3 regions of the Halomonas sp. B23F22_10 genome follow, and region 3 is predicted to be linked to each of the others. Evidence: predicted binding sites of a transcription regulator. Region 3 holds the regulator's gene; each other region holds the start of a gene.
What was found. The regulator PhoB, encoded in region 3, activates phosphate uptake and scavenging genes when phosphate is short. The targets are predictions, from matches to a motif close to TGTCATANNNNTGTCANA.
Positions count from the first base shown of each region.

Region 1: a site for PhoB is predicted at 5,814-5,831, ahead of ACGTNF_RS11510 (DUF6482 family protein). Genes of this name have one in related genera too.
Region 2: a site for PhoB is predicted at 4,415-4,432, ahead of elbB (isoprenoid biosynthesis glyoxalase ElbB). Genes of this name have one in related genera too.

Region 1 is NZ_JBIEKF010000004.1:368,685-378,807, forward strand. Features, by position in the region: gene rnr (ribonuclease R) at 1-843, shown strand, start outside; gene rlmB (23S rRNA (guanosine(2251)-2'-O)-methyltransferase RlmB) at 881-1,687, shown strand; gene rpsF (30S ribosomal protein S6) at 1,864-2,238, shown strand; gene rpsR (30S ribosomal protein S18) at 2,270-2,497, shown strand; gene ACGTNF_RS11490 (YybS family protein) at 2,510-3,361, shown strand; gene rplI (50S ribosomal protein L9) at 3,377-3,823, shown strand; gene dnaB (replicative DNA helicase) at 3,969-5,357, shown strand; gene ACGTNF_RS11505 (hypothetical protein) at 5,431-5,724, shown strand; gene ACGTNF_RS11510 (DUF6482 family protein) at 5,886-6,188, shown strand; gene ACGTNF_RS11515 (AI-2E family transporter) at 6,362-7,510, opposite strand; gene ACGTNF_RS11520 (cryptochrome/photolyase family protein) at 7,762-9,333, opposite strand; gene hemH (ferrochelatase) at 9,452-10,123, shown strand, end outside.
Region 2 is NZ_JBIEKF010000004.1:115,855-125,977, reverse strand. Features, by position in the region: gene ACGTNF_RS10390 (ubiquinone biosynthesis accessory factor UbiJ) at 1-58, shown strand, start outside; gene ubiB (ubiquinone biosynthesis regulatory protein kinase UbiB) at 55-1,677, shown strand; gene ACGTNF_RS10380 (phosphoribosyl-ATP diphosphatase) at 1,706-2,041, shown strand; gene tatA (Sec-independent protein translocase subunit TatA) at 2,086-2,340, shown strand; gene tatB (Sec-independent protein translocase protein TatB) at 2,347-2,751, shown strand; gene tatC (twin-arginine translocase subunit TatC) at 2,748-3,512, shown strand; gene elbB (isoprenoid biosynthesis glyoxalase ElbB) at 3,603-4,262, opposite strand; gene ppk1 (polyphosphate kinase 1) at 4,603-6,807, shown strand; gene ACGTNF_RS10350 (3-deoxy-7-phosphoheptulonate synthase) at 6,892-7,956, opposite strand; gene ACGTNF_RS10345 (hypothetical protein) at 7,962-8,126, opposite strand; gene ACGTNF_RS10340 (hypothetical protein) at 8,261-8,407, opposite strand; gene ACGTNF_RS10335 (hypothetical protein) at 8,497-8,625, opposite strand; gene folM (dihydromonapterin reductase) at 8,701-9,414, opposite strand; gene ACGTNF_RS10325 (FAD-binding oxidoreductase) at 9,411-10,123, opposite strand, start outside.
Region 3 is NZ_JBIEKF010000005.1:133,992-144,114, reverse strand. Features, by position in the region: gene pstA (phosphate ABC transporter permease PstA) at 1-39, shown strand, start outside; gene pstB (phosphate ABC transporter ATP-binding protein PstB) at 68-880, shown strand; gene phoU (phosphate signaling complex protein PhoU) at 905-1,633, shown strand; gene cysZ (sulfate transporter CysZ) at 1,717-2,457, shown strand; gene phoR (phosphate regulon sensor histidine kinase PhoR) at 2,531-3,844, opposite strand; gene phoB (phosphate regulon transcriptional regulator PhoB) at 3,846-4,535, opposite strand; gene ubiA (4-hydroxybenzoate octaprenyltransferase) at 4,660-5,553, opposite strand; gene ACGTNF_RS12895 (chorismate--pyruvate lyase family protein) at 5,609-6,085, opposite strand; gene ACGTNF_RS12890 (NAD(P)/FAD-dependent oxidoreductase) at 6,224-7,384, shown strand; gene ACGTNF_RS12885 (HU family DNA-binding protein) at 7,551-7,826, shown strand; gene ACGTNF_RS12880 (hypothetical protein) at 7,904-8,260, shown strand; gene recG (ATP-dependent DNA helicase RecG) at 8,452-10,123, opposite strand, start outside.

The sequences.
Region 1 (10,123 bases), on a different contig from region 3:
CTGGGCCTGTCGCTGCCCGGCGGCGACGAGCCGACGCCGCAGGACTACCAGGCCCTGGCCGAGACCATCCGCGGCCGCGAGGACGCCGACATCATCCAGACGGTGATGCTGCGCTCCATGAGTCAGGCGGTCTACTCGCCGCAGAACGAGGGCCACTTCGGCCTGGCCTATCCGGCCTACGCCCACTTCACCTCGCCGATCCGTCGCTACCCCGACCTGATCGTGCACCGGGCGATCCGCTCGGTGATCCGCGGGCCGCGCCAGACCGCGACCGTGCTGCGCGAGGAGGGCGCGCCGGTGGAGCCGCCGAGCAAGTGGTGCCCGTACACCTTCGAGCAGATGCTCGAGCTGGGCGAGCACTGCTCGATGACCGAGCGCCGCGCCGACGACGCCACCCGCGACGTCGAGAGCTGGCTGAAGTGCGAGTTCATGTCCGACAAGCTCGGCGAGACTTACAGCGGCACCATCGCCTCGGTGACCCAGTTCGGCATCTTCGTGCGCCTCGACGAGTTCTTCGTCGAGGGCCTGGTGCACGTCACCTCGTTGCCCTCCGACTACTACCACTACGAGGCCGAGAAACACCGCCTCAAGGGCGAGCGCAGCGGCATGAGCTACCGCCTCGGCGACGGGGTCTCGGTGCAGGTGGCGCGGGTCGACCTGGACGATCGCAAGATCGACTTCGAGCTGGCCGACGACCAGCCCAAGCCGCAGCGCAAGGCGCGCAAGTCGCGTGGCCAGCAGGGCAAGGGCGGCGGTCAGGGCGGCGCCCAGGGCCAGTCCGCGGGCGACGGCGATAAGAACGGCGGCAACAAGCGTCGACGCCGCGGCCAGCGTCGTCGCTGAGGCCGATGCCGGGATGTCGAGAAAAGCCGAGATGTCGATGAAAGCGAAGAAGAAGCCCGCGCCGCGCCGCGGGCCCAGGATGCCGAACGGCCTGGACGCCGTCTACGGCGTGCACGCGGTGCGGGCACTGCTCGATCGCGGCGAGGCCCCGCGCGAGCTGTGGCTGCAGGAAGGGGAGGCCGGCGGCCGTCTCGCCGAGCTGGTCGACCTGGCCCGGGCGCGCGGCGCGCGGGTCAGTGCCCATCCCCGTGACGACCTGGATCGCCTCGCCCAGGGCGCCGCCCACCAGGGCATCGTGGCCTTCTGCCCGCCGCTGGCCTTCGAGGCCGAGGCCGCGCTGTGGCATCGCCTGCAGGGCTGGTCGAACACCGAGGCACCGCTGCTGCTGGTGCTCGACGGCGTCACCGACGTGCACAACTTCGGCGCCTGCCTGCGCAGCGCCGACGCCGCCGGTGCCCACGGCGTGGTGGTGCCCAAGGACAAGTCGGCGCCGCTCAACGCCACGGTGCGCAAGGTCGCCTGCGGCGCCGCCGAGAGCGTGCCGGTCTATCAGGTCACCAACCTGGCCCGGGCGTTGGGCAAGCTCAAGGAGCTCGGCGTGTGGGTCACCGGCACCGCCGGCGAGGCCGAGGCGAGCCTGTTCGAGGCCGATCTGGCCGGGTCCACGGCGCTGGTGATGGGCGCCGAGGGCAAGGGCATGCGCCGGCTGACCCGCGAGGCCTGCGACCAGCTGGTCAAGCTGCCCATGGCCGGCAGCGTTTCCAGCCTCAACGTCTCGGTCGCCACCGGCATCGGCCTGTTCGAGGCGGTGCGGCAGCGGGGCGGCAGCACCTCGTCGGCGTGAGCGGCGCCGGAGACGCCGCGAACGATGGCCGGGCGCTTGCGCACCTGGCGTTCACTCTTTAGAATACTGGCGCCCGTTCGTCCGACGAACGGGCATCGTGTATTTCGATAATCACCTCCTTGCTTCCCCTGGGGCCTCACGCCTCTCTGGAAGCTGTCAAACCGCAAGGAGAACCCATGCGTCATTACGAAGTCGTGTTCATGGTCCACCCGGACCAGAGCGAGCAGGTTCCGGCGATGGTCGAGCGCTATACCAGCATCGTCACCGAGAACGGCGGTACCGTGCATCGCCTCGAAGATTGGGGTCGCCGTCACCTGGCCTACCCGATCAACAAGATCCACAAGGCTCACTACGTGCTGATGAACGTCGAGTGCCGCGGCGAGACTCTCGAGGAAATCGAGAACATCTTCCGCTTCAACGACGCCATCATCCGCAGCCTGGTCGTGCGCTGCAAGGAAGCCGTCACCGAGGCTTCCCCGATGATGAAGCCGGCGGAAGAGAAGCGCGCCCGTCGTGACGAGAAGCCGTCACGTCCCGCCCAGTCCGCCTAAGCCACACATCGCACGCTAAGGAGTCTTTCCCATGGCACGCTTTTTCCGTCGCCGCAAGTTCTGCCGTTTCACCGCTGAAGGCGTGAAGCAGATCGATTACAAGGATCTGGACACCCTCAAGGCCTACATCACCGAGACCGGCAAGATCGTCCCCAGCCGCATCACCGGGACCAAGGCCCGTTACCAGCGTCAGCTGTCCACCGCCATCAAGCGGGCTCGCTACCTGGCGCTGCTGCCCTACACCGATAGCCACCAGTAAGACGCAAGCGTGATGCTGCCCGTCGCCCGCTGGATGATGCGCGGTACGCCCCAGGCAGTCGCCGGGGCGGCCGCGGCCACGCTGGTCCCCTGGCTGTTCTGGCTGGGCGCGGCGATCGCCGGACTGGTCACGCTGCGCCGCGGCCTGGCGCCGGCCACGCCGGTGATCATCGCCGCCGCCTTGCCGGCGGGCTGGTGGTGGACCCGGGGCGACGTCATCCCGCTGGCCTGCACCCTGCTGGTCACGCTGATGGCGGTGGTGCTGCGTTCGCGCATGCGCTGGAGCGAAACGCTGGTGATCGGCGCCCTCGCCGGGGCGGCGATGATCCAGCTGGGCATCTTCCTGCCGCCGGGTGGCACGGGGCCCCTGCTGGAGCAGCTGCGCCAGGGGTCGCCGGAGTTCGCCTCGATGCTCGACGAGCTCTCGCGCCAGGGGCTCGAGACCGAACGGCTCGCCGAGATGCTGATCGGTGGCGTCACCGGGCTCATCGTGCTGCTGGCCTCGGTGGCCTGCCTGGCCTTGGCCAGGAACTGGCAGGCGGGGCTCTACAACCCCGGCGGCTTCCGCGAGGAGTTCCACGCCCTGCGCCTGGCTCCCCGCGAACTGCTGGTGCTGATGGCGTTTCTCGTCATCGGCACGCTGCTGGTGCTGCCCGGCCTCGGCCTGATGCTCTGGGTGCCACTGCTGGTGGCCGGTATCGCGCTGGTGCATGGTGTTATCGGATTGAAGGGAATGAACGGGCTGTGGCTGGTCGCCTTCTATGTGTTGCTGATCACCACCTGGCCCATGATTCTCATCGTGCTGCTTGCGGCCCTTATCGACGCGTTCGTGGATATTCGCGGACGACTCGGCCGCAGCGACTGACAAGAGGTTTACGAGATGGAAGTCATTCTGCTCGACAAGATTGGCAAGCTGGGCGGTCTGGGTGACCAGGTCACCGTCAAGCCCGGTTATGGCCGCAACTACCTGGTGCCCTACGGCCTCGCCGTGCCGGCCACCAAGGACAACATCGAAGCCTTCGAGGCCCAGCGTGCCGAGCTCGAAGCTCAGGCCGCCGAGCGCAAGGCCGAAGCCGAAGCCCGCGCCGAACAGCTCAACGACATCGAGCTGTCTCTGGTCGCCAAGGCCGGCGACGAAGGCAAGCTGTTCGGTTCCATCGGTCCGCGCGACCTGGCCGACGCCATCACTTCCGCTGGCTTCGAGGTAGAGAAGAGCGAAGTCCGCATGCCGGAAGGTCCGATCCGTCAGACCGGCGAATACGACATCGCGCTGCACCTGCACGCCGAAGTCGACGCCACCGTGCGCGTGGTGGTCGTGGCCGAATAAGCCCGACTCCCCCGCGGACGCCAGGGGCGCGAGGAGAAATCCTCGCGCCCTTTTTTGCTTGCCTGCGGCACGTCACTCCGCCTGCTGCGTCAGGCGTCCTTCGAGGTAGAATGTGTCGGCCCATGTTGCGGAGGTGCCTGCCCCTATGAACGAATCCCTCGAGCTCGATCAGGAAACCGCGGCGCTGAAGGTGCCGCCCCACTCGCTGGAGGCCGAGCAATCGGTGCTCGGCGGGCTGATGCTCGACAACCAGGCCTGGGACAGCGTGGCCGACCGGCTGGTGGCCAACGACTTCTATCGCTACGAGCATCGTCTGATCTTCAACGTCATGGCGACGCTGGCCGAGGAGGCGCGTCCGCTGGACGTGGTGACCCTGTCCGAGGCGCTGGAGGGGCGCGATCAGCTCGAGACCGTGGGCGGCCTGGCCACGCTGGCGGAGCTGGCGCGCAACACGCCGTCGGCCAGCAATATCCGCGCCTATGCCGATATCGTTCGCGAGCGGGCCACCCTGCGCAAGCTGATCCACGCCGCCAACCAGGTCGCCGAGAGCGCCTTCGCGCCGCAGGGGCGGCCCGCCGACGAGCTGGTCAACGAGGCCGAGCGGCTGGTGTTCCAGATCAGCGAGGAGCGGCCCAAGGAGGGCGGCCCCGTTGGCATGAGCGACCTGCTGGCCAAGGCGGTGGATCGCATCGACGAGATGTTCAACATGCAGGGCGAGATGACCGGCCTGTCGACCGGGTTCCGCGACCTGGACGACATGACCTCCGGCCTGCAGCCTTCGGACCTGGTGATCGTCGCCGGGCGCCCCTCGATGGGCAAGACCACCTTCGCCATGAACCTGGTCGAGCACGCGGTGATCTCGAGCGACAAGCCGGTGGTGGTGTTCTCCATGGAGATGCCCGGCGAGTCGATCATGCTGCGCATGCTCTCGTCGCTGGGGCGCATCGACCAGACCCGGGTGCGGACCGGCCAGCTCGAGGACGAGGACTGGCCGCGGCTGACCTCGGCGGTTAACCTGCTGAAGGACAAGCAGCTGTTCATCGACGACACCGCGGCGCTGTCGCCCAACGAGATGCGCTCGCGGGTGCGCCGGATCGTGCGCGAACACGGCAACCTGGCGCTGATCATGATCGACTATCTTCAGCTGATGCAGGTGCCGGGCTTCTCCGAGAACCGTACCGGCGAGATCTCGGAGATCTCGCGCTCGCTCAAGGGCCTGGCCAAGGAATTCGGCTGCCCGGTGGTGGCGCTGTCGCAGCTCAACCGCTCGCTGGAGCAGCGACCCAACAAGCGCCCGGTGATGTCGGACCTGCGTGAGTCTGGCGCCATCGAGCAGGACGCCGACCTGATCGGCTTCGTCTACCGTGACGAGGTCTACAATCCGGATAACCCCGACAACCAGGGGCTGGCCGAATTCATCATCGGCAAGCAGCGTAACGGGCCGATCGGCACGGTCCACATGGCCTTCATCGGCAAGTACACCCGCTTCGAGGACCTGGCGCCCGACAGCTACGGCGATACCTTCGGCGAGTGACCCCCTTGAGCGGGGCGATCGGCGCCGTATAATCCCCACCCCTCGAACAGCAGACACACACTGGAGAAGCACCATGGCAGGCGGATTTCAGCGCGGTAACCGGCGTCGCACCCCGAAACTCGAGGCGCGCGGCGAATTGCAGTCCGTGGAACGCGAAGGGCCGTTCAAGGAATGGCTGGGCATGCCGGACCTCTACCGCTATCAGCTGGTGGTGGACGGCGAGGACTACAGCTACCAGACCGAGGACTCGGAGCTGCCGGTGGCGGTCGGCGACCGGGTGGTGTTCCGCTACAAGGAGACCAAGGCCGGCAAGTGGGTCGACCGCAATTCGCTGGGCAAGGCGATCGATCCCTCCGATTACCAGTAACGTCGCCGGACGGCGGGGCGTTCACGCCGGGCGGTCCTCGCCGGGCGGAACCCACGGTGCCCTCCACCGGTCTCAGGGCGATACGACAACGTCATCAGCATGTCATCTGACCGCATGAGACTGTGTCAGCATTCACCCTGAAAGATCCCGATGGAGGGACCATGGACTTCACTGACCTCAAGGCCTTCGTGGCCCATCACGACAACTTCGAGATCCGCGTGATCAGTCATGCCGGCAGCCGCGTCTATCAGGTCGAGCTGGAAGACATCGAGGGCCAGCGCCATCTGCTGACCCAGCGCGGCAAGCCGATGCTCTTCCGCGCCCTCGACGACGTCTATCTCGAGCTCAAGCGCGCCGGCATCCATCGCGCCTACCTGGTGCAGTACGTGGCGCACGACGAGATGATCGGCCGCGATGCGCACTACCAAGACGCGCTCAGCTCGCGCATGCCGCTGGTCTTTTGAAGACCACGCATCGCGCCCTTGTTCCGTGCCCCTGGGCCTGTCCTGGGCGGCTACCAAGATATTCCCGCTTCTCCTCGGCGCCCCCGTCAATAGATCGAGTTCCTGATGCCTCGGGGCGTTCTGCTTCCCGCCGATAGCATGCCAGACAACACGGCGGGTCTTCCTGCTGTGGCTTATCCCTTCTGACCGGAGCCGTGGTTGGGGCCTTCCCGTTCCGCATAACGCTCGCTGAGAAAATGTCCCAGCGCTTCCAGGCCGTCGATGTGCTCGCTCAGCGTCTTTATCGCGACCAGCAACGGTACGGCGACGATCATGCCGACGACGGACCACAGCCAGGCGAAGAAGGAGATGGCAAGAAAGACCACGACGGTATTGACGCGCAGGCTTCGGCCGACGAAATAGGGGGTGACGACCTGCCCCTCGAGGGTGGTCAGCAGGAAGTAGGTGCCGACCACGATGGCCAGCCAGCCGACCCCGCCCAGAGACACCAAGGCGACCACCGCCGCGATGATGATCCCCGCCAGGGCGCCGAGATAGGGGACGAAGTTGAAGACGAAGGCGATGATGCCGAAACTCAGCGGGCTTGGCATGCCCAGCAGCCACATCGCCATGCCCACGGCGATCCCCAGTCCGGCATTGATGATGGTGATGGTCAACAGATAGCGGGACAGCTTGCGCTCGATCTTGTAGACGATGCGAATCGCCCGTTTCTTGTCGCGCAGAGTGGGCATGACATGCACGATCTTTTCGTAAAACATGTCACCCGAAGCGAGCAGGAACAACAGTAGCACCATGGTAAAGATGAACTGGGTGAAAAGGGTAGGGATGAGGGATGCGAGCCTGTTGCTGAGCCTGTTGTCTTGCGATTCCACCTCCACCTTCTGAGTATCCGAAGCGTCGGAATCCGCAATATCGTCGAGCCTCTCCTTGGCGGCAAACAGGTCACTGAACGGCCCCGATATCTCGTTCATCCGATATTCTATTTTTCGTTCGATCTGCGGGGCGTCATTGATCCAGCCATTGACCGGCACCGCCAGAGTGGCCGCGATCGCGAACAGGCCGACGAGCAAGGCGCTCACGATGAGGATCGCCGACAGGCCCTGCGAGATGCCGAATCGATCAAACCCTCGCCTGACCGGGCTGAATACCATCGACAGCAGGAAGGCCAGTACGACGGGGACGATGAACATCTGCGAGTAGCTGAGCGCGAAGATGGACAGGTAAATGAACAGGCCCACGCCGATCCATTTGGGAATGGTGTTGGGCCGAGGCGCAGCGCTCGGCTCCCTGGTCCGGTGATCGTTGTCTGGAGTTGCGGTCATGGACGTGTCCGAGTGACGGGCGGATGGGGTGAGCCACTCACGGGGGGCGCAAGCGACAGAGCATCGTGGTTATGCGAGGCCCCTCTGGTGAGATCGCCAAGTCAATGACCGTCAGGCTAAGCCGTTGCCTGAGGAATCGCTAGTGTGTCGTGCCTTCCCCAGTGGCCTGGGCCGACTCGTGTGGCGTCGGTGGCGCGTGGGTTGCACCTGCAGTGCCTCCGCGGAACCGGGCAAGGCCGTGCGTCCGAGGCTCAGGCGGGGTGGTAGCCGGCCCGGTGCACGCCTCGACCATAGGCCGGTTCGGTCTCGAGCCCGGCCAGGAAGGCCTCGGCCTGGGCCCGCATGGCCGTGCGCTTGTCGTCCGACATGCGATCCAGCGAGCCATAGATCAGCTTCATGCGATGATTGCCCGACAGCGCGTCGCGGTGGGTCTCGAGGAAGCGCCAGTAGAGGCTGTTGAGCGGGCAGGCGTCGTCGCCGACGACCCGCTTCGGGTCGAAGCGGCAGTGCCGGCAATGGTCCGACATGCGATCGATGTACTTGCCCGAGGCGCAGTAGGGCTTGGAGCCCATCAGGCCGCCGTCGCCGTGCAGCACCATGCCCAGGGTGTTGGGCAGCTCCACCCACTCGCAGGCGTCGGCATAGACCGCCAGGTACCAGTCGCACAGCGCCGACGGGGCCACGTCGCACAGCAGCGCGAAGTTGCCGGTGACCATCAGCCGCTGGATGTGATGCGCGTAGGCGTTGTCGCGGGTCATCTCGATGGCGCGCCGGAGGCAGCGAAGCTCGGTGTCGCCGCTCCAGTAGAAGGCCGGCAGGCCGCGATTCGCCCCCAGGGCGTTGGCGCGCTTGTAGTCGGGCATGCGTGTCCAGTAGAGGCCGCGGACGTATTCCCGCCAGCCCAGTATCTGGCGAATGAAGCCCTCCACCGAGTTGAGCGGCGCGCGCCCCTCGCGATACTCGCGCTCGGCGCCCTCGCACACCTCCCGGGGCGAGAGCAGGCCGAGGTTCAGCGCCGCCGACAGCCGCGAGTGGAACAGGAAGGGGGCCTCGTCGCTGATGGCGTCCTGCCAGCGGCCGAAGTCGGGCAGCAGCTCGGCGAGGAAGTGGCGCAGATCGGCCAGCGCCTGGCGCCGGGTCACCGGCCAGTGGAAGCCCGCGAGGTCGCCGAAGTGATCGCCGAAGTGCTCCTCCACCAGCGTCATGACCTCGCGGGTGACGTCATCCCGACGATGACGCGGTGGGGCGGGCACCTCGAGGCGTTCGGGCAGCGGCTCGCGGTTGTCGTGGTCGTAGTTCCAGCGGCCGCCGGCGGGCTCGTCGCCCTCCATCAGCAGGCCGGTGCGCCGGCGCATCTCGCGGTAGAAATACTCCAGCCGCGGCGATTTGCGTCCCTTCTCCCAGGCGGCGAAATCCTCCGGCGTGGCATAGAAGCGATCGTCCTCCATCAGGCGCCAGGGCAGGGCGGCGTGAGCGCGCTCACCCATGGCCTGCCACAGGCGCCACTCGCCGGGGCGCACGGCGCGGATCTCGTCGCACTCGTAGAGCCGCGCCAGGCGCTCGGCCTCGTCGAGCAGCGTCTGGGCATTGTCCGGGTCGTCCAGGGCGCTGTAGTGCACGCGCAGGCCGCGGTCGCGCAGGTCGGCGGCGAAATGACGCATGGCGGCCAGGATCAGGGCGATCTTCTGCGGGTGATGGGGCACGTAGCGGCCTTCCTCGGCGACCTCGCACAGGGCGATGACCGCCTCCGGGGGCGCCTCACGCAGGCTCGGCAGGTCATGGCTGAGCTGGTCGCCGAGCACCAGGATCAGGGGACGGGACATTGTTCACCATAAGTTGTACAAATATCTTCAATAGTATAACCATATTTCGCCCGAATGCCCGCAGTGGTAGGCTAGGCCTATCAGTTTCGTCTCATGTCGATCACGGGGAACGCGCGCCATGGCAGCCTTCGAGCACTCATCCGATGCCGAGCAGGACTCACCGGGAGAGGGACGGCTTCGGCACGCGCCCGCCGATCATCCCACGCTGCCTCGGGCGAAGGTCGGCGTGGTGCTGGTCAACCTCGGCACGCCGGATGCCACCGACTACTGGTCGATGCGCCGCTACCTCGGCGAGTTCCTCTCCGATCGCCGGGTCGTCGATTATTCGCGCTGGCTGTGGCAGCCGCTGCTGCAGCTGGTGATCCTCGCCCGTCGGCCGTTCATTTCCGGCGCGGCCTACCGCAGCATCTGGAACCAGGAGCTCGACGAGAGCCCGCTGCTGACCATCACCCGTGAACAGACCGCCCGGGTGTCGGAGCGGCTCGAGGCGGCCTATGGCGACCGGGTCGAGGTGGACTTCTGCATGCGCTACGGCAACCCCTCCACCGACAGCGTGCTGCGCCGCCTCCAGGCGCGCGGCTGCGAGCGCATCCTGTTCTTCCCGCTCTACCCCCAGTACGGCTCGCCGACCACCGCCACCGCCAACGACCAGGCCTTCCGCACCCTGATGCGCCTCAAGTGGCAGCCGGCGATCCGCACCGTGCCCGCCTATTACCGGCATCCGGCCTATCTCGAGGCGCTTTCCGCCTCGGTACGCGAGGCCTATGAGGCCGCCGAGTCGACCCCGGAG
Region 2 (10,123 bases), on a different contig from region 3:
CGAGGCGCGCCTGGACCGCCTGCGCCGCCGCCTCATCTCGGCGGGAGACGGCGCATGATCCGGCGGCTCGCGCGCATCGCCTGGGTGGTCACCCGCTATCGCCTGGATACCCTGATTCCCCACGAGCGGCTACCCTGGTGGCTGCGCGGCCTGCTCGCCCTGTCGCCGCTGCGGCTGGTGCCGGTGGGCCAGCGTCCGCGCGGCGAGCGGCTGCGCCTGGCGCTGGAGAGCCTGGGGCCGATCTACGTCAAGTTCGGCCAGGTGCTGTCGACCCGCCGCGACCTGTTCCCCGACGACATCGGCAACGAGCTGCGCCGGCTGCAGGATCAGGTGCCGCCCTTCCCCGGCCACCTGGCCCGCGGGCTGGTCGAGGAAGAGCTCGGCATGTCGCTGGACGAGGCCTTCTCGGAGTTCTCGTCCGAGCCGCTGGCCTCGGCCTCGGTGGCTCAGGTCCACGCCGCCCGGCTGCCCGACGGCGAGCAGGTGGTGGTCAAGATCATCCGCCCCGGCATCGAACGCGTGATGCGCCAGGACATGGCGCTGATGTACCGGCTGGCCGCGGGCCTGGCGCGCATCCCCGAGGCCCGCCGGCTGCGCCCGGTGGAGGTCGTCCGCGACTACGAGTCGACCCTGTTCGACGAGCTCGACCTGACCAAGGAAGCCGCCAACACCTCCCAGCTCAAGCGCAACTTCAAGGGCTCGCCGCTGCTGTTCGTGCCGACCATCCACTGGGCGCTGACCCGCCGCCGGGTGATGGTCCAGGAGCGCATCCACGGCATCCCGGTGGCCGATCTCGAGGCCCTCGAGGCCCAGGGCACCGACCTGCGCCGGCTGGCCGAGCGCGGCGTGGAGATCTTCTTCACCCAGGTGTTCCGCGACAACTTCTTCCACGCCGACATGCACCCGGGCAACATCTTCGTGTCCCGCGAGACGCCCTGGAACCCGCAGTACATCGCCATCGACTGCGGTATCGTCGGCAGCCTGACCCGCGAGGACCAGGACTACCTGGCGCGCAACCTGCTGGCCTTCTTCCATCAGGACTACTACGAGGTGGCGGCGCTGCACATCGAGTCGGGCTGGGTCAGCGAGGACACCCGGGCCAACGAGTTCGCCGCCGCGGTGCGCACCGTGTGCGAGCCGATCCTCGAGAAGCCGCTCAAGGACATCTCCTTCGGCCAGGTGCTGCTGGGCCTGTTCCAGACCGCCCGGCGCTTCAACATGGAGGTCCAGCCGCAGCTGGTGCTGTTGCAGAAGACCCTGCTCAACATCGAGGGCCTGGGGCGCCAGCTGTACCCGGACCTCGACCTCTGGGCCACCGCCAAGCCCTACCTGGAGGACTGGATGAAGGAGCGCGCCGGCACCCGCGGGCTCTGGGAGTCCATGAAGCGTCAGGCCCCCGAGCTCTCGCGACAGCTGCCGGAGCTGCCGGTGCTCGCGCACCAGGCCCTGGCCCGGGCCGAACACGGCCATCAGCAGCGCCAGCGCCAGAGCGAGGCCATCGGTGCCATCCAGCGCCGCCTCGAGGGTCAGGGCAGGCGCCAGCGCCGCCTGCGCCTGGGGCTCGTGATCGTGGCGGTGGCACTCGCCTGGCAGCCGCTGGTCCAATGGGCAGACGGCCAGCCCTGGCCGGTGCTGGGGGCGGTGGCCATCGGCGCGGCGCTGCTGGCCTGGAACTGATTCACCCACTGCAACGGAAACGTCTCATATGAGCGATATTCTCGACCGCCTCGACGAGGTCCTGACCAGCCGCCGCCAGGCCGCTCCCGACGACTCTTACGTGGCCAGCTTGCATCACAAGGGCCTGAACAAGATACTCGAGAAAGTCGGCGAGGAAGCCACCGAGACGCTGCTGGCGGCCAAGGACGCCGAACAGGGCGACGAGGCGGCGCGCCAGGCGCTGGTTGCCGAGACGACCGACCTGTGGTTCCACAGCCTGGTGATGCTGTCGCACATGGGGCTGAGCCATCGCGAGGTCCTCGACGAGCTGTCCCGACGCTTCGGTCTGTCCGGCCACGACGAAAAGGCCGCGCGGCCCCGATAAGACAACGACGCCGATCTCCGGCGCAGCAACCTGAGGTATACCCTATGTTAGGCGGCATCAGTATCTGGCAACTCCTGATCGTCCTCGGCATCATCATCCTGATCTTCGGCACCAAGAAGCTGCGCAACGTCGGCGGTGACCTCGGCGGCGCGGTCAAGGGCTTCAAGAAGGCCATGGGCGAGGAAGAGAAAAGCGACGAGAGCGACAAGCCCCAGGCCCAGGTGCGCCACGACGACGAAGGCCGGACCTACGACGTCCATGCCGAGCGCAAGGCCGAGGAATCGGAAGAGCGCAAGTAAGCCGCCATGTTCGACATCGGCTTTCTCGAACTCCTGTTCATCGGCGTGGTCGCCCTGCTGGTGCTGGGCCCCGAGCGTCTGCCCAGGGCCGCCCGCACCGCCGGGATGTGGATCGGTCGTATCAAGCGCACGGTCTCCGGCATGCAGCGCGAGATCAACGCCCAGCTCGAGGCGGAGGAGCTGCGCCAGAAGCTCAACGAGCAGCAGAAGAAGCTCGACGAGGGCCTCGACCGGGTCAAGCGCGACGTCGAACGCTCGGTGGAGACGCCCGGCGAGCGCGGCACCGGCGCCGCCCCCCGGGAACGCGCCGAGGCCACGCCCGAGCGTCGCCTCGACGATGCCCTGGGTCGCGCCCGCCGTCAGACCGATGACTCCGACGCCGACGCCCACGAGGACGCCTCTTCCCGATGAGCCAAACCGACGACTCCCAGGGGCCGGGCCATGCCCCGCTGATCGAGCATCTGGTCGAGCTGCGCTCGCGGCTGCTGCGCGCGGTGATCGCGATACTCGTGATCTTCCTCGGCCTCTACGCCTTCGCCAACGACATCTACGCCTTCGTCGCCGAGCCGCTGATGGCACTGCTGCCGGAAGGCTCGCGGATGATCGCCACCGAGGTGGCCTCGCCGTTCCTGGCGCCCTTCAAGCTGACCCTGGTGGTGGCGGTGTTCATCGCCGTGCCCTTCGTGCTGCATCAGGCCTGGGCCTTCATCGCCCCGGGGCTGTACGACAACGAGAAGGCGCTGGCGCTGCCGCTGCTGGCCTCCAGCGTGGCGCTGTTCTACGCCGGGGCCGCCTTCGCCTACTACGTGGTCTTCCCGCTGCTGTTCCAGTTCTTCACCCAGACCGGGCCGGAGGACGTGGCGGTGATGACCGACATCAACCAATACCTCAACTTCGTGCTCAAGCTGTTCTTCGCCTTCGGCGTGGCCTTCGAGATCCCGATCGCCACCTTCCTGCTGATCCTGAGCGGGGCGACCACGGTGGAGAGCCTGTCGAAGAAGCGCCCCTACGTGGTGCTGGGCTGCTTCGTGGTGGGCATGCTGATGACCCCGCCGGACGTGGTCTCCCAGAGCCTGCTGGCGGTGCCGATGTACCTGCTCTACGAGGTCGGCCTGCTGTTCGGCCGGTTGGTGCGTCGCAGGCGCGACCGGGACGCCGCCGACGAGGAATAAGCCGCGAGCCGCACATCGCCCGGAGCAAAAGAAACCCCGAAGGCCTGGGCCTTCGGGGTTTCTTGTCGCCCGGCACTCGTAGCTCGGCGCTTACAGATCCATCATCTCGTCGATGCGATCCACCAGCTTGAAGATGCCGGTCGCCGCCTCGCCGAGGCGGGTGGCCAGCATGTAGGCCGGGGTGGTGACCACGCGGTTGTCGAAGTCGACCACGATGTCCTCCACGCCGCAGCTGCGATGCAGCCCCCCCATGCTGCTGATGGCGCCCGCCACGCCCGGGTCGTGACCGATGGTCACGGCGATGCCCGGCCCCAGCAGGCGCGGCACCATCACCGGCGCGATGCACATCAGGCCGATCGGCTTGCGCTCCTCGTGGAACTCGGCCATGGCCTCCACCAGCCCCTCGTGAATCACCATGTCGGCGCCGGCCACGGCGAAGTTGGAGAGATTCTTGGCCGCCCCGAAGCCGCCGGGCAGGATCACGGCATCGAACTCGTCGGCCTCCAGCTCGGCCAGCGGAGAGATCTCGCCGCGCGCCAGGCGCGCCGACTCGACCAGCACGTTGCGGCGCTCCCCGGCCGCCTCGCCGCTGCGGTGATCGACCACGTCATGCTGGTCGATGTCCGGGGCGAAGCAGCGATAGCCGATGCCCAGCTGATCCAGGCGCAACAGGGTCAGGGTGGTCTCGTAGATCTCAGAGCCATCCTGGACACCGCATCCCGACAGAATGACCGCCACCTGCTTGCTCATTATGCGTCTCCTTGTGCGCCCCCCGCCGGTCGTCGACGGGGCCGATGAACATGAAGCCACCACTTTAGAGAGTCCCCGTAAGCGCGACAAGGCGCGTCTTTCGGCGTCGAAGCGTGCTGATATACTCAGGACATCGCCCCCCGGCGGAGGGCTGTCATCATTCTGTCATTTATGGGCACCAGACTTGCCACGGCGGCCGAGCCCGGCCCCGCCTGCCCCTGATCGTCTCCCGCAACAGGCGATGCATGACGCCTCCCGGCGCCACGGGCAGGACGGCATCATGAACGATAACGCCCGGCGAGCGACGCGGCCGCCCGCGGGCCGACGACAGGGTACTTCCATGGACGACTCACGTAGCCCCGACACCTCGATTACCTCCGAGCCCGCCGCGACAGGCGAGCCCCAGAGCGAGATGCCCGCCCCGCGCATCAACCAGACGCGCACGGGGATCAAGCCCAAGGCGCTGCCGGACCCCGAGGCCGACCTCGCAGATCCCGGGCTCTACTTCAACCGCGAGCTCTCGCACCTGCAGTTCAACGTGCGGGTGCTGGAACAGGCCCTGGACGAGGCGCACCCGCTGCTCAACCGGCTGATGTTCCTGCTGATCTTCTCCTCGAACATGGACGAGTTCTTCGAGATCCGCGTGGCCGGCCTGAAGAACCAGATCATGGTCGGCGACGCCTCCTCAGGCGCCGACGGCCGCTCGCCGCGCTCGGTGCTGAGCGAGATCTCGCAGATCGCCCACGAGCAGGTCGATCGCCAGTACCGCATCCTCAACGACACCCTGCTGCCCGCCCTCGAGGGCCAGGGCCTGCGCTTCCGCCGCCGCGGCGACTGGAGCGAGGCCCAGCGCACCTGGGTCAAGGCGTACTTCGAGAGCGAGATCATGCCGGTGATCAGTCCCATCGGCCTCGATCCCTCGCACCCCTTCCCGCGCCTGGTCAACAAGAGCCTCAACTTCATCGTCGAGCTCGAGGGCAAGGACGCCTTCGGCCGCGAGGGCGGCCTGGCCATCCTGCCCGCCCCGCGCTCGCTGCCTCGGGTGATCGCCCTGCCCGACGAGCTCTGCGAGGGAGGCTTCACCGAGTACGTCTTCCTGTCGTCGATGATGCACGCCCACGCCGAGGAAGTGTTCCCCGGCATGAAGGTGAACGGCTGCTACCAGTTCCGCCTGACCCGCAACGCCGACCTCTCGATGGACCCCGATGACGTCTCCGACCTGGCCTCGGCGCTGCGCGGCGAGCTGCTCTCGCGCCGCTACGGCAGCGGCGTGCGCCTCGAGGTCGCCAACAACTGCCCGGAAGAGCTGACCGAGTTCCTGCTCAAGCTGTTCAAGCTCGAGGGGGCCGACCTCTACCGGGTCAACGGCCCGGTGAACCTGACCCGCATGATGTCGGTGCTGGGCGAGGTGGAGCGCCCGGAGCTGTGCTACCGCGCCTTCACCCCCGGCCTGCCCAAGGCGCTGCGCAAGCGCGACAGCGTGCTGCAGGCCATGGCCGAGCAGGACATCCTGCTGCACCACCCCTTCCACTCCTTCTCACCGGTGGAGGAGATGTTGCGCGAGGCCGCCCGCGACCCCGAGGTGCTGGCCATCAAGCAGACCCTCTACCGCACCGGCGCCGACTCCCCCATCGTCAATGCCCTGGTGGAGGCCGCCGGCAACGGCAAGGAAGTCACGGTGGTGATCGAGCTGCGGGCGCGCTTCGACGAGGCCGACAACCTGGCCCTGGCCTCGCGGCTGCAGGAGGCCGGCGCCATCGTCATCTACGGCGTGATGGCCTACAAGACCCACGCCAAGATGATGCACATCGTGCGCCGAGAGAAGGGCCAGCTGCGCCACTATGCCCACCTGGGCACCGGCAACTACCACTCCAAGACCGCCAAGCTCTACACCGACTACAGCCTGCTGACCGCCAACCCGGTGCTGTGCGCCGACGTGCACAAGGTCTTCCAGCAGCTCTCGGGCATGGGCCGGGCGCGCCAGATCGAGAAGCTGCTGCACGCGCCCTTCACTCTTCACGAGCGACTGGTGGCGATGATCGATCGCGAGGCCGAATTCGCCCGCAAGGGCAAGCGCGCCCACCTGATCATCAAGTGCAACTCGCTGACCGAGCCCAAGCTGATCCAGGCCCTCTACCGGGCCTCCCAGGCCGGCGTGGAGTGCGACCTGATCATCCGCGGCATGTGCTGCCTGCGCCCCGGCCTGCCCGGCATCTCCGAGACCATCCGGGTGCGCTCGATCATCGGCCGCTTCCTGGAGCACACCCGGGTGTTCCACTTCCACAACGACGGCAAGCCCGAGGCCTGGGGCTCCAGCGCCGACTTCATGGCCCGCAACATGTTCCACCGGGTCGAGACCTGCTTCCCGCTGCTCGACAAGAAGCTGGCGGCCCAGGTGCGCAAGGACCTGGAGACCTACCTGGTCGACAACTGCCAGAGCTGGCTGCTGCAGCCCGACGGCACCTACATCAAGCAGGCCCCCGGCGACGCCGCGCCGATCAGCGCCCAGGAGACGCTGCTCTACGCCTACGCCGCCCACGCCTGACGCGATCGATCGAGGCGACAATGCAAAGCGCCTCCCCGGTCCGCCGGGGGAGGCGCTTTTGCGTGCGCGCGTGTCGCGTCGGGCTCAGGCGTCGCGCAGGCGCTCCGCGGCCGTGGTCAGCAGATGCTCGGTGGTGTCCCAGCCGATGCAGGCATCGGTGACCGAGACGCCGTGGCGCAGCGCGCCCGGCACCAGCGGCTGCTTGCCCTCGTGGAGATGGCTCTCCAGCATCAGCCCCGCCAGCGAGGCATCGCCGGCCAGCCGCTGGTTGAGGACGTCGAGCATCACCTCCCTCTGGCGGCGATGATCCTTCTGCGCATTGGCATGGCTGCAGTCGACCATCAGCCGCGGGTTCTGGCCGGCGTCCTCCAGGGTCCGGCGCGCCGCCGCCACCTGGGGCGCGCGGAAGTTGGGCTCGCCGTGGCCGCCGCGCAGTACCGCATGGGTATGCGGATTGCCGGGGGTCTCGCACATCTCGGGCCGGCCGTCGGGGCCCATGGCGAAGTGCTGGTGCGGATGGGCGGCGGCGCGCATGGCATCCACCGCCACCTGCAGGTCGCCGCTGGTGGCGTTCTTGAAGCCGACCACCGCTTCCAGGCCGCTGGCCAGCTCGCGATGCAGCTGGGACTCGGTGGTGCGGGCGCCGATCGCCACCCAGCTCAGCAGGTCGTCGAGGTAGGGCGCCAGCATCGGCTGCAGCAGTTCGGTGGCCACCGGCAGGCCGAGGCCGGCGATCTCGCGCATCAGCGAGCGGGAGAGCTCGAGGCCGCGGGCCAGGTCGCCACTGCCGTCCAGATCCGGGTCGTAGGCCAGGCCCTTCCAGCCGACGGTGGTGCGCGGCTTCTCGACGTAGACGCGCATCACCGGGAGCAGGCGATCCTCGACCCGCGGCGCCAGCTCGGCCAGGCGGCGAGCGTACTCGAGGGCGGACTCGGGGTCGTGGATCGAACAGGGCCCGACCACCACCAGCAGGCGGTCATCGCGGCCGGCGAGAATGTCGCGAATGCCCTGGCGCTGGCCCTCGATGCGGCGGGCCAGGGCCGGCTCGAGCGGCAGGGCGTGGTGGAGCTCGGCCGGCGTGGGCAGCGCGCGGGCGCCGCGGCGGGAGACGGATTCAGCGGTGGTGGCGAGGGAAACGGGGGCATTCATGAGCATCAACTCCGTGAGCGTGAGGGTCGGGACAGGGTCATGCCACCGGCAAGCCCACGGTCGGAGGTGGCGCACTGAGCCGACCGCACGTCGATAAATCGCCAGCCATAGCCATAATAGTCCCGGCCCAGGGTACGGAACTCGGCGTGGTGGCGATCGAATGCGGTCATGAGTGTCTCCTCGAATCTCGAATGCAGCGTGTCAGGCCAGAAACGCAGAACCCCCGGGCGGGGTTGCCGTCCGGGGGTTCTGAGTGTCGGAGGCAACCCTTGGCGGGCGTGCCTCGCGGCGTCGTCCTGTGCGATCAGGACACGGCCGCCGGCACGCCGGCGCTAAACCAGTAGCCCTGCCAATAATAGGCGTCACCGACGACGGCCTCGTGACCACGGGCCATCGCCGCCGGGAAGGCGGTCATCGGGCGGCGCGGGGTCAGGGACGGGCTCGGTGTCATGGGGCGCTCGGTATTTCGCGACGGTTCGCGTGAGGGTGATCCTGAATGTCAGGCTCCATCCTGCCCGCTCCCGGGCCGGATGGCAAGGCTCAGCCGGTGGCGAACCGGATCCAGGCGATGGTGGCCGGCAGGCCGCTCATGCCGACCAGCACCGCCAGCCCCAGGAAGACGGCCAGCAGCCCGCTGTCGTCCTTGACGTCATCGTCATGCTCGGACATGGCACCCTCCTCGCCTCGTCGGGAATACCGCCAGTCTAGGCGGAATGCCGTGCGACGGCGAGCCCTCCCCCGACGCTAGCGGAGATGGCGCCCGCCATCGACCGGCAGGGTGATGCCGGTCACGTAGCGGTTGTCGAGCAGGTAGCGCAGGCTCTGGTGGATCACGCCCGGCCCGGGGATCAGCCCCATGGCCGACTTGGCCCGGGCCTTCTCGGCATAGGCCTCGTCGTCGTCCTCGTTGAGCATGATCATCGCCGGCGCGATGGCGTTGACCTGGATCGACGGCGCGTACATGGCGGCGAACGACAGCGTCAGGTTCTCGAGCCCGGCCTTGGAGGCGGCGTAGGCGGCGTGCTTGCGCGAGCCCTTGGCGGCCACGAAGTCGGTCATGTGCACGATGTCGCGCATCGGCTCGCTGCAGGCCTCGAGCAGCTCGCGGGCGCCGAGGTTGATCAGGTAAGGCGCCAGCATGTGCACCCGGAACAGCCGCTCGAAGTTCTCGCCGGCCTCGGGCCCGGCGACGTCCGGCGCCCAGTCGCTGGCGTTGTGGACGATGGCGCGCAGCGAGGACGTCTCGGCCCTGAGGCGCTCGAGGAAGTCCTCGATACCCGCCTGGCTGTCGAAGTCGGCCTGCAGGGTGACGACGCCGCGGCGCCGCAGCGCCTCGAGGGCCTCGCGCTCGCGGCGGTAGCTGACGATCACCGGATGGCCCTCGTCGACCAGCCGCTCGGCACAGTGACGCCCCAGGCGCTGGGCGCCGCCGGTGATCAGGATCGGCGAGGCGCTCATGCCCGGCCTTCCCTCACCAGGCTGCCCACGGTGGGCACCAGCGGGTCGCGCGGCGCGTAGGCGAAGACGTCGGAGAACACCCGCGACGGCTCGAGCCCCAGCGACGCCAGCACGTCGACGCAGGCATAGACCATGCCCGGCGAGCCGGAGAGATAGACGTCATGGCCGGAGACGTCGACGTCGTCGAGCGCCGCGCCCAGCGCCGCGTCGATGCGTCCGGCATGGCCCTGGACGCGCTCGTCGCCGAAATCGTCGCCCATGCCCTGCTCGCTGACGCCGTGGAAGGTCAGGTTCGGGTGCTGGGACGCCCACTCCCGGGCCAGGCTCTCGAGGTAGAACTCGCGACGCTCCTTGGCCGCCCACCACAGGGCGATCTCGCGCGCCGGGTCGGCGTGGAGTGCCGCCTCGACGATCGCCTTCAGCTGGGCGAAGCCGGTGCCGGCGGCGACCAGCAGCAGCGGGCGGGTGCTGTCCGGGTCGAACACGCAGTCGCCGCTCGGCAGCCGCAGGGTCAGGTGCTGCGCCTCCACCAGCAGCTCGCGCAGCCGCGCCGAGTTGGAGCGCTCCGGCCAGTGCTGGATGTGCAGCTCCAGCCGGCCGTCGCCCTCATGGGCATTGGCGATGGAGAACGGCACCCAGGTCTCGGGGTCGAGCTCCATCTCCAGATACTGGCCGGGCGCGTGGGCCATGGCCTCGGCGCGGCCTTCCA
Region 3 (10,123 bases):
TATCTGAGATCACGCCATGGTGGCCTCTCGCGATTCTGAGGGCGACCATGGTGCCAAGGGGTATGTGATGCCGGTCAAGCAGGACCCGGCTCCGCGACGCGGGGCCTTCGTCGATTTCGCGCCCGAGGCCTCCTGCCTGGAGGTCTCGGGCTTCGGGCTGCGTTATGGCGGCAAGCCGGCGCTGCGCGACCTGACCCTGCGGGTGCCGCGCAACCGGGTCACCGCCTTCATCGGGCCCTCGGGCTGCGGCAAGTCGACGCTGCTGCGGGCCCTCAATCGCCTGCACGACCTCAACGAGGACGTGCGGCGGGAGGGCGAGATCCGCCTCGAGGGCCAGGAGATCCACGCGCCCGAGGTGGCGGTGGCCGAGCTGCGCCGTCGGGTCGGCATGGTGTTCCAGGCGCCCAACCCCTTCCCGATGTCGATCTACGACAACGTGGCCTTCGGGCTGCGGCTGCAGGGCGGGCTGCGCAAGCGGCGCATCGACGACATCGTCGAGTGGTCGCTGCGCTCGGCGGCGCTGTGGGAAGAGGTGAAGGACCGCCTCCAGGCCTCGGCCTGGGCGCTGTCCGGCGGCCAGCAGCAGCGCCTGGTGATCGCCCGGACGCTGGCGGTGGAGCCCGAGGTGTTGCTGCTCGACGAGCCGGCCTCGGCGCTGGACCCGATCTCGACGCTCAAGGTGGAGGAGCTGATCCGCAACCTGAAGTCGAGCCTGACCCTGGTGCTGGTCACGCACAACATGCAGCAGGCGGCGCGGGTGTCGGACTACACCGCCTTCCTGCAGGACGGCGAGCTGGTGGAATACGCCCCCACCGATACCCTGTTCACCAATCCGCGCCTCGCGCGCACCGAGAACTACATTACCGGACGCATGGCCTGACGCCGGCGCCCTCAGGAGAGTCTCATGGACATCACTAGCGATATCCACAGCCAGCATATCTCGCGCCAGTTCAATCATGAGCTCGAGGAGCTCAAGACCCACCTGATGGCCATGGGCGGGCTGGTCGAGAAGCAGGTGCAGGACGCCGTCCGCGCCCTGCTCGACGGCGATTCCGCCCTGGCCGAGCGCGTGGTCGACAACGATCGTGCCGTCAACGACATGCAGATCAAGATCGACGACGAGTGCACCCAGATCCTGGCCCGCCGCCAGCCGGCGGCCTCCGACCTGCGCCTGGTGCTGGCGGTGATCCGCGCCGCCTCCGACCTGGAGCGCATCGGCGACGAGGCCAGCAAGATCGCCCGCAACGCCGTGGACCTGGTCGAGAACCAGAGCGGCACCCGCGGCTTCGTCGAGGTGCGCGTGATCAGCGAGCACGTGCGCAAGATGATGCGCGACGCCCTGACCGCCTTCGCCCGCTTCGACACCGAGCTGGCGCTCAAGGTGGTGCAGGAGGACGAGCAGGTCGACAGCGAGTACCAGAGCGCCATGCGCTCGCTGATGACCTTCATGATGGAAGACGCCCGGGCGATCTCGCCGGTGCTCGGCATCATGTGGATCCTGCGCGCCCTGGAGCGCGTCGGCGACCACTCCAACAACCTGGCCGAATACGTGGTCTATCTGGTCAAGGGCCTCGACATCCGCCACACGGCACCGGATGATCTCGGCGATGAGGTGCTCGGCGACGAGGGCTGAACCCCGCTCGACCGGCACTGTCCATGAAGCGGCCGTCGCCCCTGGCGACGGCCGCCGTCGTCGTGATGGAGGAAATGACACCGATGCTGGATGCCTTCTCGGCGCTGTCCCGGGGGACGCGCCTGGTCTACACCCCCGGCCTGCGCCGCTACGTGTTCCTGCCGATACTGGCCAACCTGGTGGTCTACGCCGCCATGCTGAGCTACGTGCTGACCCACTTCGGCGGCTGGCTCGACGGCTGGATGGCCATGGTGCCGGGCTGGCTCGACTGGCTGTCGTGGCTGATCTGGCCGCTGTTCGTGCTCAGCCTGGGGCTGATCGTGTTCTTCAGCTTCACCCTGGTGACCCAGCTGATCGCCGCACCCTTCTATGGCCTGCTGGCCGAGAAGGTCGAGCGCGAGGTCACCGGGCGTCCGCCGCTGGACGACCGCGGCCTGGCGCGCACCGCCATCGATGCCCTGGGCCGCGAGCTGGTCAAGCTGGGCTACATCCTGCCGCGCATGCTGCTGCTGTTCGTGATCGGCTGGATACCGGTGATCAACCTGATCGCGCCCTTGCTGTGGCTGCTGTTCTCGGCCTGGATGATGGCGGTCACCTACCTCGACTATCCGATGGACAACAACAAGGTGCCCTTCGCCGACATGCGTCGCCGCCTCGCCGCGCGCCGCTGGCCGACGCTGACCTACGGCGGCTGGGTGATGCTGATCACCTGGCTGCCGCTGGCCAACCTGCTCCTGCTGCCCGGCGCCGTGGCCGGCGCGGTGCTGATGTGGGAAGACCACTATCGGGCGCTCGCGCCCGACCCCGCCCCGGCGAGGCGCTGACGCTCCAGGCGTCGTGATCGCGTGACCTCCCTCCGCCCGGCCTGCGTCGGGCGGAGTCGTGTCCGGGACGGAATCAGGCGCGCCGCGAGGACGGCGCGGCGTCGGTGAGGCGCGCGGCGGGGAAGATGCAGCGGAAGGTGGCGCCCTCGCCGAGCCGGGAATCGATCTCCAGCTGGGCATCGTGGCGCAGCAGCACGTGCTTGACGATGGCCAGCCCCAGGCCGGTGCCGCCGGTGGCGGTGCTGCGGCCCTTGTCGACCCGGTAGAAGCGCTCGGTCAGGCGCGGGATGTGCAGCGGGTCGATGCCCTCGCCGTCGTCCTCGACCTCCAGGCAGGCGCCGTCGCCCCAGGGACGCCAGCGCAGCACGATGCGGCTGTCCTCGCCGGCGTAGCGCACGGCATTGAAGGCCAGGTTGGAGACGGCGCTGTGCAGCTCCTTCTCCGAGCCGAGCAGGGCGCGGGGCTCGTCGATCTCCACCTCCAGTCGATGATGGCTCTCGGACAGCGCCTCGGCGTCGCGGCGCACGGCCTCGAGCAGGCTGGCCGGGTCGAGGTGGACGTCGTCGTGGCCGCCCTGGTCGTTCTCCAGCCGCGACAGCAGCAGCAGGTCGTTGACCAGGTTCTGCATGCGCCGGGTCTGGCTCTGCATCTGGCCGATGCCGCGGCCGAGGCGCTCCGGCAGCATCTCGGCCATGTCGCCGTAGGTCTCGAGGTAGCCCGTCAGCACGGTGAGCGGGGTGCGCAGCTCGTGGGAGACATTGGCCACGAAGTCGCGGCGCATCTGCTCGAGGCGGTGCAGGCGGGTGATGTCGCGGGCCATCACCAGGCGTTCGTCGTCGCCGTAGAGGGTGATCTGGAACTGCAGGATCAGGTTCTCGTCGATCGGCGAGCACAGCGTCAGCGGCTCGCGGTAGTCGCGGGCGTGGAAGTAGTCGACAAAGCTCGGGTCGCGGAGCAGGTTGGTGATGTGCTGGCCGCGGTCCAGGGTCGGCTTGAGGCCCAGCATCCGCTCGGCGGCGCTGTTCCACCACTCCATGTCGCCGTGGCGGTCGAGCATCACCACGCTGTCGCGCATCGCCTCGGAGGATTCCTGGATGCGGCTCAGGGTGTCGCGCAGCCGCCGCTGGGTGATGCGCTGCCCCTTCTGGTAGCGGTAGAGGCGGTCGAACAGTTCCCCCCACAGCCCCATCGCCGAGGGCGGCTCGTCATGGGGGTGATGGGTCAGCCATTCCTGCAGCGCGTGGAGCTGGCGCATCTGGTAGAAGAGGTAGATGGTGAGCCCCACGGCGAGGCCGAGGCCGCTCAGGGCGAAGGGCCAGCCGATCAGCGCGCCGGCGGCCACCAGGGACGCCAGCCGCCAACATTCGCGTCGCCACAGCCGGCCCATGTCAGGCCTTGGCGGAGAAGCGGTAGCCGGTGCCGCGCACGGTCTGGATCAGCTGCTGGTGCGGCTCGCCCAGCGCCTTGCGCAGGCGGCGGATATGCACGTCCACGGTGCGCTCCTCGACGTAGACGTTGCCGCCCCAGACCTGGTCGAGCAGCTGGCCGCGGGTGTAGGCGCGTTCCTGGTGGGTCATGAAGAACTGCAGCAGGCGGTACTCGGTGGGGCCGATCTCCAGCGACTGGCCGTCGATGCTGACGCGGTGGCTGACCGGGTCGAGCATCAGGCCCTCGACCTGGACCGGATCCTCGACGCCGCGCGGCGTGGCCCGGCGCAGGACCGCCTTGAGGCGCGCCACCAGCTCGCGGGGCGAGAAGGGCTTGGTGATGTAGTCGTCGGCCCCGGACTCGAGGCCCTGGATCTTGTTGTCCTCTTCGCCCTTGGCGGTGAGCATGATGATCGGCAGCTCCGAGGTGCCTTCCTCGCGCTTGAGCCGGCGGGCGAGCTCGACGCCGCTGGTGCCGGGCATCATCCAGTCCAGCAGCACCAGGTCGGGCTGGTGATCGACGACCATGGCGTGGGCGCTCTGGGCATTGTCCGCCTCGAGCACGCGATAGTCGGCCATCTCCAGCGCCACGGCGATCATCTCGCGGATGGGCGCTTCATCATCGACGATCAGTACGGTCTTGGCGGTCATCCCGGGGCCTCATGGTCGAGAGCAGTGACATATTGGTGACGATGACAGCATGTCCTTGTGACAATACCGTGACAGCCTCGTCCTGTCGCCCCCGCTCAGCGCCGCGGTTTTTTCCCGCCCGGCGTCACGCGCCGGCGCCCGGCCACAGCGACAGCGCGATGCCGGCGAACACCAAGAGCCCCGACCAGTGATTGTTGAGGAAGGCCTGGAAGCAGCGATCGCGATCGCGGTGGCGGATCAGCCGCTGTTGGTGGACGAAGGTCGCCGCCATGGCGGCCAGGCCGAGCCAGAAGAAGCCGGTGAGGCCGAGGCGCTCGCCGGCCCAGGCCAGCAGGGCGAGCGTGGCCAGCTGCAGCAGGCCGATGATCCGCTTGTCGGCGCGGCCGAACAGTACCGCGGTGGACTTGATGCCGATGCGCAGGTCGTCGTCGCGGTCGACCATGGCGTACTCGGTGTCGTAGGCCACGGTCCACAGCACGTTGGCGGCGAACAGCAGCCAGGCCTCCAGCGGCACATGGCCGAGCACCGCGCCGAAGGCCATGGGAATGGCCCACGAGAAGGCCGCGCCCAGCACCACCTGGGGCAGATGGGTGTAGCGCTTCATGAAGGGATAGACGAAGGCCAGGATCACGCCGCCCACCGACAGCATCACGGTGAAGGCATTGGTGAAGCACACCAGCACGAAGGCCGCCAGCACCAGGCCGGCGAACAGCCCCTTGGCCTCGCCTTCGCCGATGCGTCCGGTGGCCAGCGGACGTGACTTCGTCCGCTTCACGTGGCCGTCGAAGTGGCGGTCGGCGTAGTCGTTGACCACGCAGCCCGCGGCCCGCATCAGGTAGACCCCGGCGACGAAGATCAGCAGCAGCCGGCGCTCGGGAACGCCCTCGGCCGCCGTCCACAGCGCCCACAGCGTCGGCCACATCAGCAGCCAGGTGCCGATGGGGCGGTCGAGGCGCGTCAGGTGCAGGAAGTCGGGCAGCCGGGCCAGCCCCTTGGGGCGCATCAGGGAACGTTCCATGTGGGTCTCTCGGTTGAATCGGACGACGCGGGTTTCGGGCGATGCCAGACGCAGCCTATCGCGCCGGCAGGGCCAGGTCATCCGCCATGGCGTCGAGGAAGAACTCCTGGACCAGCACCGCGAAGCGGCCGTGGCGCAGCACCGAGCGGCGACCCCAGGGGCCGGGCGCGTCGTGGAAGGGCGCCGGGTCGGCGCTGACCTCGATGGGGCCGCGCTCGAGGCCGGGCTGGCGGAACAGCCAGTGCCCCAGCGAGCGCTCGCCGAGGCCCGCCAGCCGCTGGCCGTGCAGGCCGTGGAGCGGGGCCACCGAGCGCGCCATCACCCAGGAACGATCGCCGAGACACAGCGCGACCTCGCGCCGCCAGACCAGGCGGTCCGGCGCCGTGCCCAGCGCCATGGCCTCGTCGCGGCGCGGCCGGCCCAGGCGCTGGTCGAGCAGCCTGACCCGGAAGCGGCGAGGCGCGCCGGCCTCGATCAGCCGCTGGGTCAGCGAGCCCCGGGTGGCGATCCAGCGCCACCAGGCCGGGCTCATGGCGGGGCGTGCCGCCGCCAGGGGGCGCCAGCGGGGCGAAAGGGCCGGGGCGTGATTCACTGCGCGACTCCGCGTCCAATGCAAGGGGCGGCTAGTGTACCATGGCGGCCCGTCGCGCCCCCTGCAGCGAGGAGCCCCATGAGCGCACCCCTGACCATCATCGGCTCCGGCATGGCCGGGCTGGGCCTGGCGCGCCAGGTCCGGGCCCTGCAGCCCGAGCGCCCCATCACCCTGATCACCGCCGACGGCGGCGAGGACTACTCCAAGCCGCTGCTCTCCACCGGCTTCGCCAAGCGCCTGCCGCCGGATCGCCTGGCCTCGCTCAGCGCCCTGGAGGCGGCCGACCGGCTCGGCGTGACGATGCGCACGCACACCCGGGTCGAGGCCATCGATCCGGCCGCGCGGACCCTGGCCCTCGGCGCCGAGCGGCTGCCCTGGGGCGAGCTGGTGCTGGCCACCGGCGCGGCGCCGGCGCCGCCCTTCGCCATGCCCGAGGCGCTGGCCGGCCGGGTCCATACCGTCAACGACCTCGACGACTACCGCGCCTTCCACGCCGCCCTGGCGGCGCTCGGCCGCCCGGCCCGGGTCGCCGTGGTCGGCATCGGCCTGGTGGGCTGCGAGTTCACCAACGACCTGGCCGCCGGCGGCCATGCGGTCGAGCTGATCGCCCCGGAGGCGGCGCCGCTGCCGCGGCTGCTGCCCGAGCCGCTGGGCCGGGCCCTGGGCGAGGCCTTCGTCGAGGCCGGCATCGCCCTGCACACCGGGCGCACGGTCGACGCGCTCTCGTCCGAGGGCGAGCGGGTGGCGCTGGGCCTGGACGACGGCACCGCCCTCGAGGCCGATCTGGTGCTGGTGGCCACCGGGCTGCGGCCGCGCAGCGCCCTGGCCGAGGCCGCGGGACTGGCCGTGGGGCCGGCCGGCATCCTCGTCGATCGCCGGCTTTCGACCTCGTCGCCCGGCATCCATGCGCTGGGCGACGTGGCCTGCGTCGACGGCGTCAATGCCATGTACGTCCAGCCGCTGCAGGCCGGCGCCAAGGCGCTGGCGGCGACGCTTGCCGGCACGCCCACCGAGGTACGCTACGGCCCCTGGCCGGTGCTGGTGAAGACACCGCTGCTGCCGGTGGTCTCGCTGCCGCCGACCCGTGCGCCCGCTCGCTGGCGCATCGAGGGCGAGGGGGCGGATCTGACCGCCCTGGCCGAGGATGAAGACGGACGTTTGATCGGATTTGCGTTGACAGGCGCCTGCGTGCGTCGGAAAGTCGAACTGGCGCGCGCTGCACCGCCGTTGCTAGGCTAGTGACGTCAACGACGGCGCCCCCGGTGTTCCGGGCCTGGCAGCGGCGTTGCCACACGGCGTCATGCGTCTGCCTCACATGCCATGGCAGGCGGGTGGTGCATGAATCAGCGCGAACAACAACGCGGCCGATGGGATCATCGGCAGGATGTCAAACCAGGAGGGCTGTATGCGCAAACCAGAACTCGCCGCGGCGATCGCCGAGCGTGCCGATCTGTCCAAGGACAAGGCCAGCCAGGTGCTGAACGTCATTCTCGACGAGATCACCGGCAGCGTGTCCGACGGCAAGGACGTGTCGCTGATCGGTTTCGGTACTTTCACCGTGCGCGAGCGTGCCGCCCGCACCGGCAAGAACCCCCAGACCGGCGAATCCCTGACCATCCCGGCCAGCAAGACCGTGGCCTTCAAGCCCGGCAAGGGCCTCAAGGACGCCGTCGCCAAATAAGGCGCGACGCGCGGCTCGATTCCCGGGCCGCGCGGCCTCACCCCCCTCATTTCCGCTTTCCGGCCAACGGTGTACCGATGAAGCTACGCCTGATGCTGTGGGTGCTCGGCGTGCTGCTCAAGCGTGCGCTGCGGCGCAAGCCCGCCTTTCGCGATCGCCTGGGTGACCTGAAACGCCTCGACTGGGGCATCGGCACCGAGAATCTCGCCATCGCCCGCCACTATCGGATGTCGCCCCGGGGCATCGAGACCGGCAGCGGCCTGCCGGTGGATCTCGACCTGGAGCTGCGCTTCGAGGACGCGGACACGGCGCTCCGGGTGCTCAGGAAGCCGACCCAGAAGGCCTTCCTCGACGGCATGATGGCCGGCCGCGTGCGGCTGGTCGGCGATGCCAGGGACCTCGACCGCCTGCAGGGCCTGCTGAAGTACCTGTAGCGCCGAGCTACAAGCGCCGAGCTACAAGCGCCGAGCTACAAGCGCCGAGCTACAAGCGCCGAGCTACAAGCGCCGAGCTACAAGAAAACCCCGAAGGCTTCCACCTTCGGGGCTTTCTTTTGCGGCGGACGATTTCACGCTCCTGGCTTGCAGCTTGCAGCTTGCAGCTTGCAGCTTGCAGCTTGCAGCTGTCAGACCTGCCCGTAGCGCCCGGCTTCCTCACCCAGCCAGCGGCGGATCAGCGGCCGGCTAGCCTCGGGGTGCTCGGCCAGCAGCGCCTCGGCCAGCGGCGAGATGCGCGGCAGCAGGTCGGCGTCGCGTTCCAGATCGGCGATCTTCATCTGCGCCAGGCCGGTCTGGCGGGTGCCCAGCACCTCGCCGGGGCCGCGGATCTCCAGGTCCTGCTCGGCGATGCGGAAGCCGTCGTTGGTCTCGCGCATCACCGTCAGCCGCTTGCGCGAGTGATCCGACAGCGGCGGGTGATAGAGCAGCACGCAGAAGCTCGCGGTGGCGCCGCGCCCGACCCGGCCGCGCAGCTGGTGCAGCTGGGAGAGGCCTAGCCGCTCCGGGTTCTCGATGATCATCAGGCTGGCATTGGGCACGTCGACGCCGACCTCGATCACCGTGGTGGCCACCAGCAGGTCCAGCTCGCCGGCCTTGAAGGCGGCCATCACCTCGGCCTTCTCGGTGGCCTTCATGCGGCCGTGGACCAGGCCCACGGCGAGCTCCGGTAGCGCCTCGACCAGCTCGTCGCGGCTGGCCTCGGCGGCCTGGCACTGCAGCGCCTCGGACTCCTCGATCAGGGTGCAGACCCAGTAGGCCTGGCGGCCCTCGGCGCAGGCGTGGCGGATGCGCTCGACCACCTCGGGGCGGCGCTCGTCGGGCACCACCACCGTCTTCACCGGGGTACGCCCGGGGGGCAGCTCGTCGATCACCGAGACGTCCAGGTCGGCGTAGGCGCTCATCGCCAGGGTGCGCGGGATCGGCGTGGCGGTCATCACCATCTGGTGGGGCGTCAGGCCGCCGGCCTCGCCCTTCTCGCGCAGCGCCAGGCGCTGGTGGACGCCGAAGCGGTGCTGCTCGTCGATGATCGCCAGGCCCAGCCGCTGGAAGTGGACATCGCCCTGGAACAGCGCATGGGTGCCGACCACCATCTGCGCCCGGCCGTCGTGGATCGCCGCCTTGGCGTCGAGCCGCGCCTTGCCCTTGAGCTTGCCCGCCAGCCAGGCCACCTCGATGCCGAGCGGTTCGAACCAGGCCTTGAAGGCGCGATAGTGCTGCTCGGCGAGGATCTCGGTGGGCGCCATCATGGCCGCCTGGCAGCCGCCGGCGATGGCAGACAGCGCCGCTATGGCGGCGACCACGGTCTTGCCCGAGCCCACGTCGCCCTGCACCAGGCGCAGCATGGGCCGCTCCTCGGCCAGGTCGGCGCGGATCTCGTCGAGCACCCGGCGCTGGGCGCCGGTCAGCGAGAAGGGCAGCTGGGTTAGGAAGCGGGCCTGCAGGCCGCGGCCGTCGGACAGCGCCGGCGCGCCGTCCTCCTGGATGCGCAGGCGTACCTCGCGCAGGCTCAGCCGGTGGGCCAAGAGCTCCTCCAGGGCCAGTCGGCGCGCGGCCGGGTGGCGGCCCTCGGCCAGGGCGTCCGGGTCGGCCTCCGGTGGCGGATGGTGCAGCTCGCGCAGGCAGTCATGCAGCTCGGGCAGGGCGTACTGGTGGCGCAGCGACTCGGGCAGCCATTCCGGCAGCGCCGCGGGGGCCTGCGCGAGCCGGGCCAGGGCCTGGTCGATCAGCGCCCGCAGGCGCGTCTGGTGCAGCCCCTCGGTGGTCGGGTAGATGGGCGTGAGGTGATCCTCCACCGCCGGC